Regions from separate parts of the Mesorhizobium sp. WSM4833 genome, predicted to be linked through region 3. Evidence: predicted binding sites of a transcription regulator. Region 3 holds the regulator's gene; each other region holds the start of a gene.
The links. Region 3 encodes LexA, which represses DNA repair genes until DNA is damaged. Its sites were predicted from a motif close to TGTTCNNNNTGTGTTCNG; they were not measured.
Positions count from the first base shown of each region.

Region 1: the regulator LexA is predicted to act here: its motif matches at 2,832-2,849, upstream of AC0L2D_RS26830 (PA0069 family radical SAM protein).
Region 2: the regulator LexA is predicted to act here: its motif matches at 4,677-4,694, upstream of AC0L2D_RS12150 (DNA recombination protein RmuC).

Region 1 is NZ_JBVVQG010000017.1:31,232-38,397, forward strand. It holds gene AC0L2D_RS26810 (4-(cytidine 5'-diphospho)-2-C-methyl-D-erythritol kinase) at 1-571, shown strand, start outside; gene moaB (molybdenum cofactor biosynthesis protein B) at 558-1,112, shown strand; gene AC0L2D_RS26820 (hypothetical protein) at 1,133-2,107, opposite strand; gene AC0L2D_RS26825 (glycosyltransferase) at 2,251-2,775, opposite strand; gene AC0L2D_RS26830 (PA0069 family radical SAM protein) at 2,924-4,078, shown strand; gene AC0L2D_RS26835 (ribonuclease HII) at 4,231-4,932, shown strand; gene AC0L2D_RS26840 (F0F1 ATP synthase subunit B) at 5,207-5,698, opposite strand; gene AC0L2D_RS26845 (F0F1 ATP synthase subunit B) at 5,709-6,308, opposite strand; gene AC0L2D_RS26850 (F0F1 ATP synthase subunit C) at 6,372-6,596, opposite strand; gene AC0L2D_RS26855 (F0F1 ATP synthase subunit A) at 6,682-7,166, opposite strand, start outside.
Region 2 is NZ_JBVVQG010000005.1:289,001-296,166, reverse strand. It holds gene dapE (succinyl-diaminopimelate desuccinylase) at 1-709, shown strand, start outside; gene AC0L2D_RS12180 (hypothetical protein) at 715-1,350, shown strand; gene truA (tRNA pseudouridine(38-40) synthase TruA) at 1,317-2,087, opposite strand; gene AC0L2D_RS12170 (GNAT family N-acetyltransferase) at 2,209-2,715, opposite strand; gene fmt (methionyl-tRNA formyltransferase) at 2,712-3,665, opposite strand; gene AC0L2D_RS12160 (hypothetical protein) at 3,782-4,045, opposite strand; gene def (peptide deformylase) at 4,093-4,623, opposite strand; gene AC0L2D_RS12150 (DNA recombination protein RmuC) at 4,727-5,998, shown strand; gene AC0L2D_RS12145 (GFA family protein) at 6,019-6,423, opposite strand; gene AC0L2D_RS12140 (cation diffusion facilitator family transporter) at 6,485-7,166, opposite strand, start outside.
Region 3 is NZ_JBVVQG010000008.1:212,071-219,236, reverse strand. It holds gene AC0L2D_RS18165 (AMP-binding protein) at 1-355, shown strand, start outside; gene kynA (tryptophan 2,3-dioxygenase) at 352-1,188, shown strand; gene kynU (kynureninase) at 1,266-2,513, shown strand; gene lexA (transcriptional repressor LexA) at 2,924-3,664, shown strand; gene AC0L2D_RS18145 (ComEC/Rec2 family competence protein) at 3,658-6,120, opposite strand; gene gltX (glutamate--tRNA ligase) at 6,223-7,166, shown strand, end outside.

The DNA.
Region 1 (7,166 bases), on a different contig from region 3:
TTCGAGCGACGCGGCGACCGTGCTGCGCGGGCTGGTGGAGACATGGGGCCTGGATATAGACGGCGCAGAGCTGGCGCGGATCGGCATTTCGCTCGGCGCCGATGTGCCGATGTGCCTGGCGGCAAAGCCGCTGGTCGCGCGCGGCATCGGAGATGAACTGTCGATGGTGCCGGATTTTTCGGCGCTTGGCCTGGTGCTGGTCAATCCGGGCACCCCGGTCTCGACGGCGGACGTCTTTGCGGCGCTTTCCCGGCGCGACAACGAGGCCTTGCCGCCGCTGCCGCGCAGCATCGATTTTCATAGCCTGCGCAACTGGCTGGAGATCACCCGCAACGATCTCGAGCCCGCCGCGCTGGCGATGCAGCCGGCTATCGGCAGGGCGCTTTCCTGGCTGAACAAGGCCGGATCGGGTTTTTCACGGATGTCCGGGTCCGGCGCCACCTGCTTCGGCCTGTTCGAGACCGGCAATGTCGCCAAGCGCGCCGCCGCCGAAATCCGCGGCCGCCAGCCCGACTGGTTCGTCGCGGCGACGCGCAGCATCGCATCGGAGGGATCGGATGGCCAGAATTGACGAGAGCCGCTCCTTCATTCCCGTGCGCATCGCGGTGCTGACCGTTTCAGATACGCGCAGCCTCGCCGACGACAAATCCGGCCAGACGCTGGCCGACCGCATCACCGAGGCCGGCCATATGCTGGCGGCCCGCGATATCGTCACCGACGATCGGGAAAAAATCCGCGACACGGTTCTGGCGTGGTCGCGGGACAAGAATATCGATGTCGTCATCACCACCGGCGGCACCGGTTTCACCGGCCGTGACGTGACGCCGGACGCGCTGGAGCCGATCTTCGAAAAGCGCATGGATGGCTTTTCGGAAGTGTTCCACCGGATCTCCTACGACAAGATCGGCACCTCGACGATCCAGAGCCGGGCGACCGGCGGCATCGTCAACGCCACCTTCGTCTTCGTGCTGCCGGGTTCGCCAGGCGCCTGCAAGGACGCGTGGGACGGCATCCTGAAGGCACAGCTCGACTACCGGCATATGCCGTGCAACTTCGTCGAGATCATGCCGCGCCTGGACGAGCATTTGCGGCGCGGCAAATCAGCTCCGTAAAGCCGAGGCAAGCGTCGCTCTCAGCGGATGACCGGCTCGCCATGAAACCGCCGGCGCGACGGCGGCGAGACGCCGAAGCCGACTTCCATCATCAGTCGCGGCGTGCGTGCCGGCACGGTGCCCATATGGAAGCCAAAAGGGTCCTCGACGAAACCGAGACCGGCCTCGCCGGTCAGCGTCACCGGGCTCTGCTCGCCATAGACATCCAGGACCTGTTGCGCGGGGTGGCCAACCAGAAGCGTGAGCTGGTGCTTGAGGCTGCGGCGCTTGTGGCTGCCCCTGACATAGACATGCGGACCGGTGTCGGTGTCGACCGGCTTGAGGTAGAAGAAGAATTTCAGCATGCGCCAATCATCGAGGTCGAAATGATACTTGCCGAGCGAGGCGAGGTTCTTGTCGGCATCCGAAGCGGCACCGGTTGGAAAACTCCACCAGACGCGCGTCGTGATCAGTTTTGCCTGGCCGCCGAGATAGTGCGCGGCAATATCCAGAAGCAGCGGATCGCGCTGGATGGCAAGCGCCGCCGGGCAGTCGAGGATGCGCTCGAAAAAATGCCCGCTGAGCAGCGAGCGGCCAAGGCGTTTCTCGGCCTCGGCATGTTCCCCCGGCATGAATTCGAGACGGCGGTCGAAATTGCCGAAGCAAGGCGTGCGCCCGGCGAAGTCGGCGATCTCTTCATGGATATCAGGCGGCAGGACCAAGCCTGAGAACAGCCCGTCGGAGCGCAACGCATCGACGACCGCTCCCCGTTCGACACCGGCAAACATCGTATCCCCGGCATTGGCGACCGGGCGGGCGCGTTTTGCGCCCAGCCAATGCATGCGGCGTCCAGGCATTGTGCGCGCCAGCACGAACATCGGCAGCCAGGCGGGGTTTTCGCGCAGGTCCTTGAGATAGGTGGGAATGCGCACCGCGATGCGTCGCAACAGACTGCCGTCGCGCGCAATAGCCTCGAGACTGGCCGCGCCGGATGTGTCGGGGGTTGAAAGCTTCATTGGGTCCTCGGCTATGAGAGCACCACCGATGCCGCATCGGTGCTCGCCACTCGGCATGTCCCAAACCCAATTCCCGCTTGAACGGAAGCTAACCCCGCGTCAGATTTTGTGCAATGCACAATGGCCTGAGCAGCTGCAAAAAATCATGTCGAGGAGCGGCGTTCCTGCTTGGCGGGCGCCATCCAGATCTCGGCGTCGAGCCGCTTCGTTGCGAGGCCGCGGGCGATGGCCTCAGCACTGCCGGCACTCTTGGCCGCGGCCGCCGCCTGACGCTTGCTGATCAGCAATCCGTCGGCCAGGGCGCGGTTTCCCGAAAAGACCCGTGCCAGGAATGGCGTGCGGCTGGCCCGCGTGCGCGAAAACCGTGCCGCCATGGTCTGCCTGGCCGTATGCGCGACAACCTCATCGATCCAGCCCTCCACCAACCGCGCGCCCGGTTCCAGGAGCAGCAACCAATCCCCCTTGGCCTGGCGGATGCCGGCAGCGACACCGCCGGTCACGTACTGACAGCCGGCATGCTCGGCCACACGATGCGTCTGGTCGGCGGAGCCTGTGTCGCAGACGATAACTTCACGCACCACGCCTTCGACCGCGCCGCCAATCAGCGAGGCGAGCGTGCGGGCGAGGCCCTCCTCGTCATTGCGGGTTTCGATGAGAACACTGAGCATCCTTAGCCGAATAGCGGAAAGCGCCGCACAGCGCCAGTTTTGCATCGCACATAGAAAGTTCTTGCTTTGTTCTCGTCGATGAAATAGGAATAATTTCATGAACAGAGCGATTCGACACAACACGGACAGTCCCTGGGATCGGGCGAAAATGGAACAGATCGTGCGCGCCGACATTGCAGCTTTCGGAGCAGGAAGAGCCGAGATGGCCAATGCGATGGTCGAGCAGAGCGGCATGCGTGTCCGCCCGGACCGCAACCGCGGCAGGTCGGCCGGCATCAACCCGTCCGGCCGATTCGAGCCAGTCAGCCGGCACGTGTTCGACGATGGCTGGAATTCGCTGGAAGAACTGCCCCCCTTCAAGACCGAAGTGCAGGTCGAGAAGCCGCGCACCATCATCACCCGCAACGAATCGCCCGACATTTCCTTCGACCGTTCCATCAACCCTTATCGCGGCTGCGAGCATGGCTGCGTCTACTGCTTTGCCCGCCCGACGCACGCGTTCATGGGCCTGTCGCCGGGTCTGGATTTCGAATCGAAGCTGTTCGCCAAACCTGATGCGGCGCGCTTGCTCGACAAGGAGCTTTCGAAGGACAGCTATCAGCCGCGCACCATCGCCATCGGCACCAACACCGACCCCTACCAGCCGATCGAGAAGCAATACCGGATCATGCGCGAAATCCTCGAAGTGCTGGAAGCGCGCGGCCATCCGGTCGGCATCGTGACAAAGTCCGCCCTGGTGACGCGCGATATCGATATCCTGTCGCGCATGGCCGAACGCGGGCTAGCCAAGGTGGCGCTGTCGGTGACGACGCTCGACCGCATGCTGGCGCGCACCATGGAGCCGCGCGCGTCGACACCGACCAAGCGGCTGGAAGCGATCCGGCAGCTTTCGGATGCCGGCATTCCGGCGTCGGTCATGGTGGCGCCGATCATTCCGGGCCTGACCGATCCGGAGATGGAACGCATCCTCGATTCGGCACGTGCGGCCGGCGCGCGCGAGGCGGGTTATGTGATCCTGCGGCTGCCGCTGGAGGTCAGCCCGATCTTCAAGGACTGGCTGCTGCGCCATTATCCCGACCGTTACCGCCATGTGATGTCGCTGGTCCGCTCCATGCGTGACGGCAAGGACTACGATTCGGAATGGGGCAAGCGCATGAAGGGCGCCGGTCCCTATGCCTGGCAGATCGGCCGGCGCTTCGAGATCACAGCCAAGCGGCTTGGTCTCAATGCCGAACGGCGCACGCTGCGGACCGATCAGTTCGTTGCCGCCGGGAAAGACCAGGTGCAACTGACGCTGCTTTGAAGAGACAATTCGTCGCGATGGTTTGATCCGTCGCGCACCAAGAATCCCGTCCGGCCTGCCCCGGCCTGCAGACGGTGCCCTCCCGGTCCGGCGCCCCACCCGACCCGGAGGGACTTGCGGAGAATCGGAGCCGATGCGAACCTCGCCGCAACATGGCTCGCGCGCGTTCTGATTCTCCGCCTCTCTTTGAGATCATCGAGAAGCCCGACTTCTCCTTCGAGACGAAGGCGATGGCGGAGGGCCTGTGGCCGGTCGCCGGGATGGACGAGGCAGGCCGCGGCCCCCTGGCCGGGCCGGTGGTCGCCGCAGCGGTGGTGCTCGATCCCGCCAACATTCCCGACGGCCTCGACGATTCCAAACGCCTCAGCCATTTGCAGCGTGAGGCCCTGTTCCTGCGCATTCTCGGCTCCGCACAGGCGGTCTCGATGGCCTCCATCAGCGCCGAGGGCATCGACGGCAGCAACATCCTCAAGGCAAGCCTGGAAGCCATGCGGCGCGCGCTGGTAGGGCTGTCGGTCCGGCCGAAGCTTGCGCTTGCCGATGGACGCGACGTGCCGCCGGGACTGCCTTGTGAAGGGCGCGCGCTGATCAAGGGCGACCAGCGTTCGCAGTCGATCGCCGCCGCCTCGATCGTCGCCAAGGTGATGCGCGACCGCATGATGTGCGGCTGCGGCAACCATCACGACCGCTACGGGTTCGAAGTCCATATGGGCTACGCCACGGTTCGCCATCGCACCGCGATCGAAGCGCATGGCCCGGTGGCGCGGCTGCACCGCGTGTCGTTTGCGCCATTCCGGCTGGGTGGGGCCGAGGTGGACGTGGTGGAAGAAGAGAGCTTCGCCGGGCTGGATTGAGCGACGACGACGACAAGCCAATCTCCCCCTTGTGGGGGAGATGTCCGGTAGGAGAGAGGGGGGCGCTGTCCCGCCGGCCTCTCAATCGATTGCAGTTATGCCCTCAGGCTTGTCCCGATAGACCTTAGGACAACAAAGGTTAGCGTTCCTTCACGCCCCCCTCTGCCCTGCCGGGCATCTCCCCCACGAGGGGGGAGATTGGCAGCTTCAGCGCCGCAACAAAAAAGCCGCCGGGTTGCCCGGGCGGCTTTCGATGACTGGCTAGACGAACCGCCTAATTCAGCTTCGACTTCACGTCCGCGAGCGAAGCCTTGAACAGATCTGCACCGGCCTTGGCGTCGATCTTGCCGGCAAGCAGCGCGCGTGCTGCCTCGACGGCGATGTCGACGGCGCTGGCGCGCACTTCGCTGATGGCATCACGCTCGGCCTGACCGATCTTCTGTTCGGCAAGCGCGGTGCGCCTGACGACATAGTCCTCGGTCTTCTTATGCGCGTCGGCGGCAAGCATGTCGGCTTCGCGCTTGGCGGCAGCGACGATGTCGGCGGCCTCCTGCTCGGCTTCCTTGCGCTTGCGCTGGTACTGGCCGAGCAGCTGCTGGGCCTCCTCGCGCAGCCGGCGCGCTTCGTCCAGTTCATTGCTGATCCTGGCGGCACGGGCGTCGAGCGCCTTGGCGATCATGCCAGGCACCTTGATGTAGACGGCAACGCCAAGGAAGATGATCAGGGCTATCGTGGCCCAGAGCGTCGCGAGAGATGTGTAATCCATGATGCGCTCCTCACCAGGCCACGGATTTGACCGCGGCCGCGATCTCGGCCTTGCTGGCCTTGCCGCCAACCAGAGCCTCGACGATCGCCGAAGCGGTGTCCTCGGCGATGCTGCCGACTTCCTTCATGGCATTGGCCTTGATGGAAGAAATGCGGGCTTCGGCTTCGCCAAGCTTCGCGTCGAGCGCGGCCTCGACCTTCTTGCGAGCGGTGTCGGCCTCGGCCTTGGCAGCGTCGTTGGCCTGCTGGCCGATCGCGTTGGCCTTGGTCTTGGCTTCCGCCAGTTCCTGCTCGTAGGCAGCAACGGCGGCGTCGGCCTCGCCCTTCAACCTGGCCGCCTGGTCGAGGTCCTGCGTGATGCGATCGTTGCGGACATCGATGATGCCGCCGACGCGCGGCATCACCACCCGCTTCAGGAAGAGATAGAACAGCCCGAAGGTGATAGCCAGCCACAGAAGCTGCGACGGGAACGTCGCCGGATCGAATGGCGGAAACGTGCCATGCGCTTCAGCAGGCACGCTGGTGCCGGAATGCGTGTCGCCTTCCGTCGCAGCGTGGCTGGTATCGGCTGATGGCGCGGACTCTTGCGCAAAGGCAGATGTCACGAACATGGACTATCCCCGAAATTCAGGCCCGCCGCTTGCGCGGCCGGCCTGTCCAATCTTCCCGAGTGCTCAGCCGAACAGGGCCAGAAGCGCGATGAGAAGCGAGAAGATGCCCAGAGCTTCGGTCACGGCAAAGCCGAAGATCAGACGGCCGAACTGGCCATCGGCGGCCGACGGGTTGCGCAGTGCGCCCGCCAGGTAGCTGCCGAAGATGTTGCCGAGGCCAATGCCCGCGCCACCCATGCCCAGGCAAGCGATGCCGGCGCCGATGTACTTTGCTGCTTCTGCGTCCATTTGTTCAACTCCTTTGGATCTAAAATTCCGTTGCGATTCCATCCGGCGCCAATGTTGGAAATCTTTGGGCCGGAAACTTTTGGACCTAGTGCCCTGGATGCAGGGCGTCGTTGAGATACATGCAGGTCAACACGGCAAAGACGTAGGCCTGCAGGAAGGCGACCAGCAGTTCCAGTGCCGTCAGCGCCACCGCCATCGCCAGAGGCAGGATCGAGCCGGCGACGCCAACCGCGCCGAGCGCGCTCAGGCTGACGACGAAGCCGGAGAACACTTTCAGCGTGATGTGGCCGGCGAGCATGTTGGCGAACAGACGAACCGAGAGGCTGACCGGGCGCGACACGAAGGAGATCACTTCGATCAGCACCACGAGAGGCAGCAGGAAGACCGGCACGCCGTGCGGCACGAACAGTTTCAGGAAGCCAAGACCATGCTTCATGAAGCCGTAGACGACCACGGTTGCGATCACCAGCACGGCAAGGCCGAAGGTGACGATGATGTGGCTGGTGACGGTGAAGAAATAGGGGAACAGGCCAAGCAGATTGGCGACGAGCACGAACATGAACAGCGAGA
Region 2 (7,166 bases), on a different contig from region 3:
ATGGGATGCCTCTGTCGTCGGCGAGCCGACCAACCCGGATGCGCTGGGCGACATGATCAAGATCGGCCGCCGCGGCTCGATGTCCGGCGCCGTCACCGTCAATGGCCGCCAGGGCCATGTCGCCTATCCCTTGCTTGCCGACAATCCGGTGCGCGGGCTGATGAGCCTGGTCGATGCCTTGCTGCATCCGGTTTTCGACAAGGGAACCAGGGATTTCCAGCCGACCAATCTGGAGGTCACCTCCATCGATGTGGGCAACCCGGCCACCAATGTCATCCCGGCCAAAGCGACCGCGACCTTCAACATCCGCTTCAACGACACCTGGACGGACGAGACCCTGCAGGCCGAAATCCACAACCGGCTCGACCAGGCGGCCAGGCGCAAGAAGTACCGGCAGGGCAAGAAGACGCCGGTCGACTACGAGCTCGTCTGGCGCGACCGGCCGAGCCATGTCTTCCTGACCCGTGACGACAGGCTGATCGAAACGCTGCGCGGCTCGATCAAGTCGGCGGTCGGCAAGGAGCCGACGCTGTCGACCTCCGGTGGAACCTCCGATGCGCGTTTCATCAAGGACTATTGCCCGGTGGTCGAGTTCGGGCTGGTCGGCAAGACCATGCACATGGTCGACGAGCGCGTCGCCATTGCCGACCTCGAGACGCTGACGCAAATCTACCAGCGCTTCATAGAAGACTGGTTCGGACAGGGCTGAACAGCATGCTTTCGGCGGACGAAACCCAAGCTTCGCTGACGGGCGCCTGGCGATTGATGCTCGGCAGAGCCGACGGCCTGCGCCTGCTCGACCTGTCGGCCGACGGCTTCTGGAATTCCTTCTTCGCCATTGTCGTTGCAGCACCGGCGCTGATCGTCGGCTGGGTCGGCATCGCCAACGAAATCGGCGATCCCGACGCCTTCGCGGGGCGCTTCAGCATGCTGGTGCGCCTGGCGACGGTCGACATCGGCTCCTGGGTGCTGCCGCTGGTTGCGCTCGCTTTCATCGCGCCGCGCGCCGGCATAGGCGGCCGCTTCGTCCACTACGTCGTTGCCAGCAACTGGGCTTCGGCCATCACCGCCTGGCTGATGCTGCCTTCGGCGCTGATCCGGCTTTTCCTGTCGTCCGCAAGCCAGGTTTCGAGCCTTGTGTCGCTGTTCCTCTTTGCCCTTTCTATGGTGCTGACCTGGCGCATGACAAATGCCACGATGGGCAGGGGCGCAGCGGTCGGCACGGCCGTTTTCGTCGGCATGTTCATTGCGTCGCTGCTGGTGCTGTTCGGCCTGCAGACGTTGCTCGGCATCACCGTCCCGGACGATGTCGGAGTTCAGAGCCTTTCCGGGCTCGTCTCGACCGGATAATCGACACCGGTGAGAAACAGCCCGTCGGGCGGCGCCACCTGGCCGCAGGCGGCGCGGTCGCGCGCCTCGAGCGCTGTTTTCAGGTCGGCCGCGCTCCAGCCGCCGTCGCCGACACGCTTGAGCGAGCCGACCATCGAACGCACCTGGTTGTGCAGGAACGAGCGCGCCGAAGCCCTGACCTCGATCATGTCGCCTTGTCGGCTCACATCGAGCCGTTCCAGCGTCCTGATCGGGCTGTTGGCCTGGCACTGGGTCGAGCGGAAGGTGGTAAAGTCATGCCGTCCGAGCAGGACCTTTGCCGCTTCGTGCATGGCGCCGGCGTCGAGCCGCTTCGGCACCCACCACACCTTGCCCTTGTCGAGCGCGGCCGGCGCGCGGCGGTTCAGGATGCGGTAGAGATAGTGGCGGCCAATGGCCGAGAAGCGGGCGTCGAAACTGTCGGAGACCACCGTCGCTTTCAGGATGGCGATGCGCGCCCCGGCCGCCTGCAGATGGGCGTTGACGGCATCGCGCACCTTGTCGCTCGGCCACGCCTTGACGAGGTCGACATGCGCCACCTGCGCAGTCGCATGCACGCCGGCATCGGTGCGGCCGGCGGCGCGCAGCCTGATCGCTTCGCCGCAGAATTTTTCGATCGCCTGTTCGATCGCCTGCTGCACCGAAGGCTGATCCGCCTGGTGCTGCCAGCCGGCAAACAGGCTGCCGTCATATTCGATGTCGAGGCGAAAACGCGGCATTTGCGGCTAGAGCTCTCGCCTCGAGCAATTCCAGGAAAAGTGTGAAACGGTTTTCCGTTCGGAATTGCGTTAAAACAAAGAGGAGTGCAGTTCGCCGTTTCCGTGAAAACGGCTGACTGTTCTACGCGGCGAGAGCGGTGAAGGCGGAGGCGTAGACCAGCCTGCCTGCTTCTGGCGCGTCACCCCAGGCCAGCGCCTGCAGCGCTTCGCCCTGGTATTCGCTTTCGAAGTTCTCGGCACGCGTGTGGCTATAGCCGAAACGCCCGTAATAGGTGGGGTCGCCCAGCACCACGGCCAGCGTCTCACCACCATCCTTGAGGCGGATATGCGCCTCGCGGATCAGCGCGCCGCCAATGCCGCTGCCATGGAACGAGGGCTCCACCGCCAGCGGCGCCAGCGCTACGGCCGCGAAGGTCTTGCCGCCATTCTGGACGAACAGCCGCGAAAACAGGATATGGCCGACCACCTGGCCGTCCTCTTCCGCAACCAGCTCGGCAACCGCGTCGCCGCCGGTCACCAGCGCGTCGACCAGACCGGCCTCCGCCTGCTGGCCGAAAGCGTGTTCCTCGACGAGGCGGATGGCCTCGCGATCCCGCGGCGTTGCCGCGCGTATCGACATCATGCTCATGAGAATTTCAGTCCTTTTTCGATCTTGGCCCCGCGCAGGAATTCCGACGCGGCAGCGGGCTTTCCGCCCGCCCGTTGAACTTCGACCAGCCTGATCGCGCCTGCCCCGCAGGCGACCGTCAGCCGGTCATCGAGAATTCCTCCCGACTCGCCCAAATCTTCCGAAGGCGACAGGCCTTGCGACAGCGTCGAGCGAAGCAGTTTCAGCCGCTCCTGGCGGCCGCCAATTCCTATCTCCGACCAGGCGCCTGGAAAGGGCGACAAGCCACGAATATGATTGTGGACCTCACTTGCCGAGCGAGTCCAGTCCACGCGAGTCTCGGATTTATCGATTTTCTTGGCGTAGGTCACCCCATCCACAGCTTGTGTGGTGAATGTCAGGGTGTTCCCTTCCAACCGCGCCAGCGCTTCCACCATCAAGGCAGCACCGACACTCATCAACCGATCATGCAGATCGCCGGCTGTCATATCGGGTTCGATGGCGCACTTTTCAACCAGCCCGACCGGACCGGTGTCCAGGCCCTCTTCCATGCGCATCACCATCATGCCGCTTTCCAGGTCTCCGGCCATGATGGCGCGCTGGATGGGGGCGGCGCCGCGCCAGCGCGGCAGAAGCGACGCATGGCCGTTGACGCAGCCGAGCCGGGTTGCCTCCAGAACCGCCTTCGGCAGCAGCAGTCCATAGGCGACGACCACCGCCACATCGGCCTGCAAGGCGCGAAAAGCGGCCTGTTCGGCCTCGCCTTTGAGCGAAACCGGCGTCCGCACCTCGATGCCCAGTCGCTCCGCCTCGCGCTGCACCGGCGACGGCGTCAGCTCCAGCCCGCGTCGTCCGGCAGCGCGCGGCGGCTGGGTATAGACGGCTGATATCTCATGGCCAGCCTCGGCGATCGCGCGCAAGGTCGGCACCGAAAACTCCGGCGTACCCATGAAGATGAGGCGAAGGGGCATTTTTTCTTCCGGTATCCTGTCTTCTTGCTCGCGCAGTGTGCCGGCTCAGGCATCTGCTTCAAACGGGTTTACGAGCTTTAGGTCAAGGCCGTCGAAGTCGCGGGACGACCGTCGCGCTATCTTTCCGCTTCGATCTTCTCCATGATTTCCGCGTATTCATCGCCAATTGCGCTTTCAGATACGAAAGCCGAGCGAATTGCAGCCCACGCCGAGAGGCTCGACTCCTCTCGGGCCGGCCTCTCCGCAACTATGCCTTTGCGCAGAAGGCCGATGGCCTTGTCCGAGACGCTCTGGCCGACCTCGCGCGCCGCCAGTTCGATCTCGCGCTTCAAAGGCTCAGGAATGTCCCTGATCAGCATGTCGACCGTCGGCATCTCCATTTGGTGGCAATCCTGCCGACAATAGGCCTGGAGGGGACTCCCGTACCTTATCCCACGAGCTTGCCCGGCGCCTTGTCCCTGGCGAGCTTCTTGAATTTCTTTACCACCATGTCGCGCTTCAGCTTCGAGATGTGATCGATGAACAGGACGCCATTGAGGTGGTCGATCTCGTGTTGCAGGCAGGTCGCCATCAACCCCTCGGCCTCTATCTCCTGCAATTTGCCGTCGCGGTCGAGATATTTGACCCGCACGGAGGCGGGGCGTTCGACCTCGGCGTAATAATCCGGGATCGACAGGCAGCCTTCCTCATAGACGGAGCGCGCGTCGGCGCTCTCCAGGATTTCCGGATTGATGAAGACATGCGGCGCCGGCGTCTCGTCTTCCTTGGCGAGATCGATCACCAGCAAGCGCAGCGGCTCGCCGATCTGGATTGCCGCCAGCCCGATGCCCGGCGCATCATACATGGTCGCCAGCATGTCGTCGGCTAATTTGCGCAAAGGCGCGTCGACACGCTCTACGGGCTTGGAAACCTGGCGCAGGATGGGGTCGGGAAGGATGATGAGCGGCTTGATCGGCATGGCGTTCCACCTAAGACCTCCAGCGAAACGCGTCAACCGGTTGGCATCAGGCGCGTTCACGTTTTGATCTGTGCTATCGCGGCGAATCGTCTATGCTGTCCACATGAATGATTTGAGCACCATCCTTTCGGAGCCTGTCGCCCGGCTTGGCGCCACAACGATCACGCTCGGCCATGCGCTGGCCTTCGGCGTTTTGCTGTTTCTGGCCCTGTTCGTGGCGCTGGTCATTGCGTTGTGGCGGTCGGCCAAGGCGCGCGCCGTGGCGGCCGCGGAAGCCGCCGATCATGCCCGCGATGCGGAAGTGCGGATGGCCGGCATTCTGCAAAGCCAGGCCGAAATGCAGGGCCGCATGGGCGCCATTGCGGAAGTGTTCGGCGCACGGCAGGCGGAACTGACGCAATCGATCGGCCAACGCCTCGACGCCATGACCGGCCGGCTCGGCCAGACCATGACCGAGCAGACCAAATCCACGCATGAGAGCCTGGCCAAATTGCAGGAACGGCTGGCGATCATCGACGTCGCGCAAGGCAACATCCAGTCGCTCGCCGGCCAGGTCGTGCAATTGCAGGCGATCCTCTCGAACAAGCAGACGCGCGGCGCGTTCGGCCAGTCGCGCATGGAGGCGATCGTTGCCGACGGCCTGCCGCACGGCGCCTATGAGTTCCAGGCGACGCTGTCGAACGGCAGCCGGCCCGACTGCCTGGTGAAGATGCCGAATGGCGCGCCGTCGCTGGCCATCGATGCAAAATTTCCGCTGGAAGCCTGGAACGCCATCCGCGCCGCCGATGGCGCCGATCTGCAGAAGGCAGCTTCGCAGGCCTTCCGCCGCGACATCGAGATCCATGTCCGCGATATCTCGGAAAAATACCTGATCCAGGGCGAGACGCAGGACACTGCCTTCATGTTCGTGCCGTCGGAATCGGTGTTCGCCGAGATCCACGAGAATTTCGAGGCGATCGTGCACAAGGCGCACCGTGCGCGCGTCGTCATCGTCTCGCCGTCGCTGCTGATGCTGTCGATCCAGGTCATCCAGGCGATCCTCAAGGATGCCCGCATGCGCGAACAGGCGCACCTGATCCAGGGCGAGGTCATCCGGCTGATGGAGGATGTTGCACGTGTCGATGAGCGGGTGCGCAAGCTGCAGGTGCATTTCGGCCAGTCGGCCAAGGACATCGACGACATACTGGTTTCGACGTCGAAGGTCACCAAGCGCGGCCAGAAGATCGAGGCGCTGGAATTCGGCGCGCAGCCCGACGGCGATGCCGCCGTAGACGCCGCGTCACGGGGTCCCGCCGCCAAGGTCGATACCGGCGCGCGCGTTGCCGATTCGAAAACCGGGCAGCTCAGGCTGAGGGTCGTCGAAGGCGACGATTGAGGCGCGGTGCCGGACCGGTGCTACTGCTCCTCCAACGTGGTCATGCCCTGAAATTCAGGCAGCCAGTGCAGCGCCGAGCGGTGCCATTTCTGCTGTGTCGGGATCAAATCCTGGCGCTGCCGCGCGGTCCCCACGCGAATTCCATAGACCTTCGGACCATCTCCGACAGACGTGGCGTAAAGATGCGAACCGCAGTCGGCGCAAAAGGCCTGGGTGCGCTTGGCGCCGCTCGCCACGATCTTGATGTAGATTTTCGGCGTGCCCTTGGTGATGCGATAGTTGCTTTCCGGCGCCGGAACCGTAAGGCGAAAAGCCGTGCCGGTCAGTTGCTGGCAATCCGTGCAGTGGCAGATCGTGGTCTTTTCCGGATCGACCTCCGCCTCGTAGGTGATGGCGCCACAATGACAGCCGCCGTCTATTCTCATCTTCGTTCCTCCAAAGCCCCTTCAATCTAGCGGCGCAAGGCCGTGAGGCAATGGCACGGTTTTAGTCCAGGGCAGGATCGGATGCGGAATCGATCAGCCTGCGTCGCTGCTCCCAGGTGCCTGACGTCTGCGGCTTGACGAACAGCCGTGTGATCTCCGGCATTTCCTTCTTCAACTGCGCCTCCAGGCGCTCGACGCAAGCTTCGATCTCGGGCGCCGTCAAATGGTCCTCGAACTCGATGCTGAGCCCGGCGACGATCTCTGTCGGCCCCATATGGACGGTCAGGACGCCGTTCGCCCGCTGCACCGCCGGATCCTGCTGGGCGATCGCCAGCACTTTCATCTGCACCTCGGGCGACGCCGGCTCGCCGATCAGCAGGCCCTTGCTTTCGCGGGCCAGGAAGATCGCGGTCGCGCCAAGGATCAGCCCGATGCCGATAGAGGCGGCGCCGTCGAGCTCCGGCATCTCCAGCAGTTCCGCCGCCAATATGCCGGCGAAAGCGACGATCAGGCCGAGAAGTGCCGCACTGTCCTCGAACAGCACGGTGTAGACGCTCGGATCCTTGCTCGACTGCACGGCCTGCAGCCAGCCTTGCCTGCCCTTCTGCCGGCGAAACTCCTTCAGCGCCACCCACCACGAACTGCCTTCGAACAGGAAGGAAAGGCCCAGAACAATATAGTTTACCTTGGCGTTGGCGACCGGCTCCGGCGCCATGATATGGACCACGCCTTCATAGAACGAC
Region 3 (7,166 bases):
GGACGAGGACGGCTTCTTCCATTTCGCCGCGCGCTCCGACGATATGATCGTCAGCGCCGGCTACAACATTGCCGGCCCCGAGGTCGAGGCCGCACTTCTGTCACATCCCGACGTCGCCGAATGCGCGGTGATCGGCGCCGAGGACGCCGAGCGCGGCCAGATCGTCGAGGCGCATGTCGTGCTGGTGCAGGGCGTGGCGCCTGACGCATTGACCACCAAGCGCCTGCAGGACCATGTCAAGGCGACGATCGCGCCCTACAAATACCCGCGATCGGTGAAATTCATTGCTGCTTTGCCCAAGACCCAGACCGGCAAGATCCAGCGCTTCCGGCTGCGCACGGAGAAAGTCAATTGAGCGAGCCCTACGATCCGGCGTCCGAAGGCGCACAGATGTCGTTCAACGAGCGCATGTCGTACAGCGACTATCTGCACCTGGAGAAAGTGCTGGAGGCGCAGACGCCGCTGTCGTCGGCGCATGACGAGATGCTGTTCATCATCCAGCACCAGACCTCGGAACTGTGGATGAAGCTCGCTTTGCACGAGATTGGCGCCGCGATCCGCTCGATCCGCGCCGACCGGCTCGAGCCGAGCTTCAAGATGCTGTCGCGAGTCGCGCGCATCTTCGAGCAGCTGAACAATGCCTGGGATGTGCTGCGAACGATGACGCCCAGCGAATATACCGAGTTTCGCGACGCGCTCGGCCAGTCCTCGGGTTTCCAGTCCTGGCAGTATCGCGCCATCGAGTTCATGGCCGGCAACCGCAACCTGGCCATGCTCGGGCCGCACAAGCACCGGCCGGACCTCAGCGGAAAGCTGGAAGCCATCCTGGCCGAGCCATCGCTCTACGACGAAGCGCTGCTGCTTTTGGCGCGCAACGGATTCGACATCGGTGCCGATGCCAGGCGCACGGACTGGCGTGAGACGCGAACCGAGAATGAAGAGGTCCTGGTCGCCTGGCAGACTATCTACCGCGATCCGCAGCGCTACTGGATGTTCTACGAACTGGCCGAGAAGCTGGTCGACTTCGAGGATTATTTCCGCCGCTGGCGCTTCAACCACGTGACCACGGTGGAGCGCATCATCGGTCTGAAGCGCGGCACCGGCGGCACGTCGGGTGCTTCGTATCTGAAGAAAATGCTCGAGGTCGTGCTGTTTCCGGAGCTGTGGACGGTCCGCACTCGGCTCTGACATCATCGAAATGAGAACAGGCTCACCGAAGGGACGCTCTGTGGCGGAAACCCTTCGCGAACAACCGGGGACTGACCATGAGTGGAATTCCTGATCTCGCCGCAGTCGAAGCGATGGATGCCACGGATCCGCTGCGGGCCATGCGCGACCGTTTCATTCTGCCGGAGGGGGTGATCTATCTCGACGGCAATTCACTGGGGGCAGCATCTCATGCCGTTTTCGGCGAGCTGCAGCAGGCGGCGACGCAGGAATGGGCCCGAGATCTTATCCGAGCCTGGAACACGGCCGGATGGTTCGAGATGCCGATCGAACTCGGCGACCAACTCGGACGCCTGATAGGAGCCGCGGCCGGCCAGACCGTTGTCTGCGACACGACATCGACCAACATCTACAAGGTGCTGCACGCAGCGATGGAGATGCGGCCCGGCCGGTCAGCCATCGTCGCCGAAGGTGACAGTTTTCCCACCGACCTGTACATCGCCGAAGGCGTGGCCTCGACCCGGGATGCCGTCCTGCTGCGCCTCGCGGGCGTCGACGCGCCGACCATCGAAGAGCTGATCGACGAAAACGTGGCGGTGGTGCTGGTCAACCACGTCAATTACAAATCGGGTGAACTGCGCGACATGGCGGCGCTGACGCGCAGGGCTCATGCGGCCGGAACGCTGATCGTCTGGGATCTCTGCCACACCGCCGGCGCCCTGCCCGTCGAGCTCGATCAGGCAAATGCCGATTTCGCTGTCGGCTGCACGTACAAGTACCTCAACGGCGGTCCGGGCGCGCCGGCCTTCATCTATGCCGCACAGCGCCACCACGGCGATATCAGCCAGCCGCTCAGCGGCTGGTGGGGCCATGCGCGGCCCTTTGCCTTCGAACGGGGTTATGTTGCCGGCACCGGCATCCGCCGTTTTCTGTGCGGTACGCAACCGGTCCTGTCGATGCGGGCGCTCAAAGGCGCGCTTGCCATCTGGAGCGACGTCGACATGGCGGCATTGCGAAAGAAGAGCGTCGCGCAGACAGAACTGTTCATCCAGCTCGTCGAAGCCAAGTGCGGCGCCTACGGTCTCACGCTGGAGACTACCCGCGACGCGACCAGGCGCGGCAGCCAGGTGTCGTTCCTTCACGACCACGGCTATCAAATCATGCGGGCGCTGATCGAGCGCGGGGTGATCGGTGACTTCCGCGCACCGTCGACCATCCGTTTCGGCTTCACGCCGCTCTATGTCAGCTACAAGGATGTGTGGCTGGCGGTTGAGGTTCTGGAAGATATTCTGCGCACGGGTGCATGGAAGGACCAGCGTTTCGCCGTCAAGGAAGCCGTTACCTGACGCACCGATCCCGGCGATCCGCCGTCGCTGCCCTCACTGCCTGGCAAATGACGGAGAGCTGAATTTCCAGCCAAAATGCCCAACTGACGTTGGCGTTTTGGCTCCGTTTCGTTCACGGCCAACGAACGTCCCGAAGGTTGCAATCGCCCCTTGTCGAGGTCGATCGACAGATAATGCCAAGCTTTGGTAGAGGATAAGCCACAGGTCATTAACCATAACAATTTCAATGTGAGCAGGCGCATTGCCGAAGGTGGCGCCCGTCGATCGTAACCCGCTGGCAAGCGCCAAATAATTTCAGCAGCCTTAACAAATTCATTAAACTTTAAACGGTTGCAGAACACAACTGGAACAGATAGTGTTTGTTCTGGGTTTGTTTTTCGATTCTGGTTTCAGGGAACCTGGGGGCCGCCATGCTGACACGCAAGCAACATGAACTGCTGATGTTCATCCATGAACGCCTGAAGGAGAGCGGCATTCCGCCATCCTTCGACGAGATGAAGGAGGCGCTCGACCTTGCCTCCAAATCCGGGATTCATCGGCTGATCACGGCCCTTGAGGAGCGCGGCTTTATCCGTCGGCTGCCCAATCGGGCCCGCGCGCTGGAAGTGCTGCGGCTGCCGGACTCCATCGCGCCAGGCCTCAATGCGGCAAAGAAGTTTTCGCCAAGCGTCATCCAGGGCAGTCTTGGTCAGGGTGGTGCTCTTGGCCGGCAGATCAAGCCGGCGCCTTCGCGGATGCCTTCGCCCGGCAATGACGACGATGCGGTCTCTGCCGTTTCGATCCCGGTCATGGGTCGCATCGCCGCCGGCGTGCCGATCGATGCCATCCAGCATCAGACGCATTCGATTTCGGTGCCGCCGGACATGATCATGGGCGGCGCGCACTATGCGCTGGAGGTCAAGGGCGATTCGATGATCGAGGCCGGCATCTTCGACGGCGACACCGTTATCATCCGTAACGCCGACACGGCCAGCCCCGGCGAGATCATCGTGGCGCTGGTCGATGAAGAGGAAGCGACGCTGAAGCGGTTCCGCCGCAAGGGCGCCTCGATTGCCCTCGAAGCCGCCAATCCAGCCTACGAGACACGGATTTTCGGGCCGGACAGGGTCAAGGTGCAAGGCAAGCTCGTCGGCCTGATCCGTCGCTACTGAGACGGCTGTGGGTTGACCACTGGCTTCTCGGGTTTCTTGAAGGGTGCCAGCCCCCTCGCCTCGCGAGAGTATTTGCGTTGCGTGTGCCAGGGCCGATATGGGCTGTCCACGGCGAAGCTGATTGTCGCCGGCGTGGTCGCCGATTGGCGATCGAAGAAGACCGCGGCACTGCCTTTGCGAGCCAGTTGCCGCTTGGTGATAACGAGAACCAGCGGGTTATGACAGGCGTCATAGGCGGTGGCGTCGTTGACGACGATCAGCTCGGCGAAGCCGCAGGCTTTCCAGGTGTCCTTGCGGTCCTCGACATAGGCAATGATCGCACCGGACATGTGCCTGGCCACGCAAACGCCTGAGGAGCAATAGAACGGCGACCCCGGCGGTAGCTCAACGGCATCCGCGACGTCGAATTGCCCATCGCTGTTGTCGAACACTTCCGGAACGACGATGGTTTCCGATGTCAGCGCGCGTTTCCAGTTGTCGACGGTGAATTCGTTCGGCCGTTGCCGGCTGACGGCAAGCTCACCGCCACCGATCGGCAACGCCACCAGCCGGGCGTCTTCTGAGATCAGCACATCGGGCGTGCGCGTATCCGAGACGGTCAGCAAGCCTGCCAACGCGAATGGCAGAGCCGCGAGCCGCAGCCATGTCGTCGCCATCGTCGCGATGACCAGGGCAATGGCCACCAGCAGGACCGACTGTTGCGAAATCAGCCCGACCCCATCGACAGGCGAACGCTCGGAGATCCAGCCCGATATGGCGATCATCATCGTCAGGCCCTTGCCCATCAGGTAGAGACCTGGCCAATCCAATCCGAAAGGCATCAGCAGCGCGCTGGCGACGGCCAGGAACATGACGACGGTGACGATCGGCATAACCGCGAGATTGGCGAACAGGCTGAGCGGCGACACACGCTGAAAATGCCAGATGGCAAACAGCGTCGTGGCGCTGCCGGCGATGATCGAGGTCATGGCCAGACCGATTGCCGCCAGCAGGAATTTTCGTGTCAGGAACCCGGGCAAGGATCGCTTCGGCGGCGGCGGTCTTGCTTTTCCCGCGCGGTGATCCGCCCAGCCGGCATAGGCGCCGACCAGAGCTGCGGTCGCGGCGAACGACATCTGAAAACTCGGGCCGACCACCTCATGCGGCGACACCACGATGACGGCGATCGCCGAGATCGCCAGATTGCGCATGGTGAGTGCTGCTCGATCGAACAGAACTGCAATCAGCATCACTGCCAGCATGATGAAGCTGCGCTCGGCGGCGACGACGATACCTGAGATGACGAGGTAGGCTGCGATCGAGAACAGTGCGGCGGCAGCGGCATACTTCTTGACCGGGCGACGCGCGGAAAAATCGGGAAACAAGGCGAAGGCGCCGCGCAGCAACCCCATGATGGTGCCGGCGACCAGAGCCATGTGCAGTCCCGAAATGGAGATGATGTGGTAGATGCCGGTACGTCGCATCGCCTCATTGATGTCGTCGGGAATGCCGGCGCGCACGCCGACGATCAGCGCCGCGGCGATCTCGCCTTCGGCGCCGCCGACGCTCGCCCTGATATGGTCGGCGATGCCTTCACGGGCATTTTCCACGCTGGAGGAAATTCGGGCCGACAGCGGCATGTCGCCATCATCGCTGACGACAAGCTTTGGATTGCCGAGAAAGAATCCGCTGCCACCAATGCCGGCAAAATAGCTGTCGAAGGAGAAATCATAGCTGTCCGGTCGCACCGGCCCGGTCGGCGGCAAAAGCTTGGCATATCCAGTGATGAGCGAGCCTGCGGTCACGTCAGCCGGGATCTTGCGTGCCGAAAGCCGTACCCGTTCCGGCGCATAGCGCAGTTTCGGTCTTGCGGTCGATGTTACGTCGATGGTCAGCCGGATACGGCCAGTTTCCATCCGGTCGAGCGAGACGACGCGGCCGGTCACCTGCGTCGAGATTTCCGAGCCCAACATTTGTGTGCCCGCACGCCACGTCTCGACCTTGGCAGCAAGCAGTCCTAGGGCGCACAAAAGTGCCGCCATGAAACACAGATGGGTCTTTGGCCATGAGCGCGAGACCAGCGCACAGATCCCCGTCAGGATGACAACCGCGACAGGTCTCGCAAAGTCGGGTTCAGCCGTCAGCGAAAAATAGCCGATCGCTCCGATCGCAAGGCAGACCGGCACCAGCAGGAAGGCCACGCCCCGGTCGAGTTCCAGGCTCGCCGCCGTGTTCACGCTGTGGCGCAGGCGAGGCAGTGATATCAGGCCGATCTGCCGGCGCACGCGCACGATCCTGCCGGTTTCGGCAACAGGAACAGAGGCGGCGACACCCGTTTGCAAGGGCAGCTTGCCGGAATCCGGCACGACGGGCGACGGCGGCGGCAATGAGGCTGGCAGAGGCGCAAATAGGGACCGTTCGCTGACGCCAATGGCAGCGTCCTCGCCCTGATCCGAGCCCCAGCCTCGTCCAGCCATCGGGTCTGCCCCTTGCGCCCTCGACACCCTATGCTACATGAACGCGCAAAGCGCGAAAGTCCGCGCGACCGCACCCCGCTTCAGATGGTTTCCGAGAGTTCCATGTCCGACAAGGTCGTCACCCGTTTTGCCCCTTCGCCCACCGGCTATTTGCACATAGGCGGCGCGCGCACGGCGCTGTTCAACTGGCTGTATGCAAAGCACACCGGCGGCACGATGCTGCTGCGCATCGAGGACACCGATCGCGAACGCTCCAATGAAGCCGCGACGGCTGCCATCCTCGACGGGCTTTCCTGGCTTGGCCTGAGCTGGGACGGCGAGCCGGTGTCGCAGTTTGAGCGTGCGCCGCGTCACCGCGAGGTGGCCGAGGAGCTCGTGCGCATCGGCAAGGCCTATTATTGCTACGCCACACCAGCCGAACTGGAGGCGATGCGCGAGGCAGCCAGAGCCAAAGGGCTGCCACCCCGCTACGATGGCCGTTGGCGCGACCGCGACCCCTCAGAGGCACCCGCAGGCGCCAAGGGCGCCATCCGCATCAAGGCGCCGACCGAAGGCGAGACCGTCGTCCATGACCGGGTCCAGGGCGACGTGCGCTTTCCCAACAAGGACCTCGACGATTTCATCATCCTGCGTTCGGACGGTAACCCGACCTACATGCATGCCGTCGTCGTCGACGATCATGACATGGCCGTCACCCACATCATCCGCGGCGACGACCATCTGACCAATGCCGCCCGCCAGACCGTCATCTACAACGCCATGGGCTGGGACGTGCCGTCCATGTCGCATATCCCGCTGATCCACGGCGCCGATGGCGCCAAGCTATCGAAACGGCACGGCGCGCTTGGCGTCGAGGCCTATCGCGCCATGGGCTACCTGCCGGAGGCGCTGCTCAACTACCTGGCGCGTCTCGGCTGGAGCCATGGCGACGACGAGATCATGTCGATCAAGGACATGATTTCCTGGTTCGACATCGGCGATGTCAACAAGGGCGCGGCGCGCTTCGACTTCGCCAAGCTGGAGGCGATCAACGGCGCGCATATGCG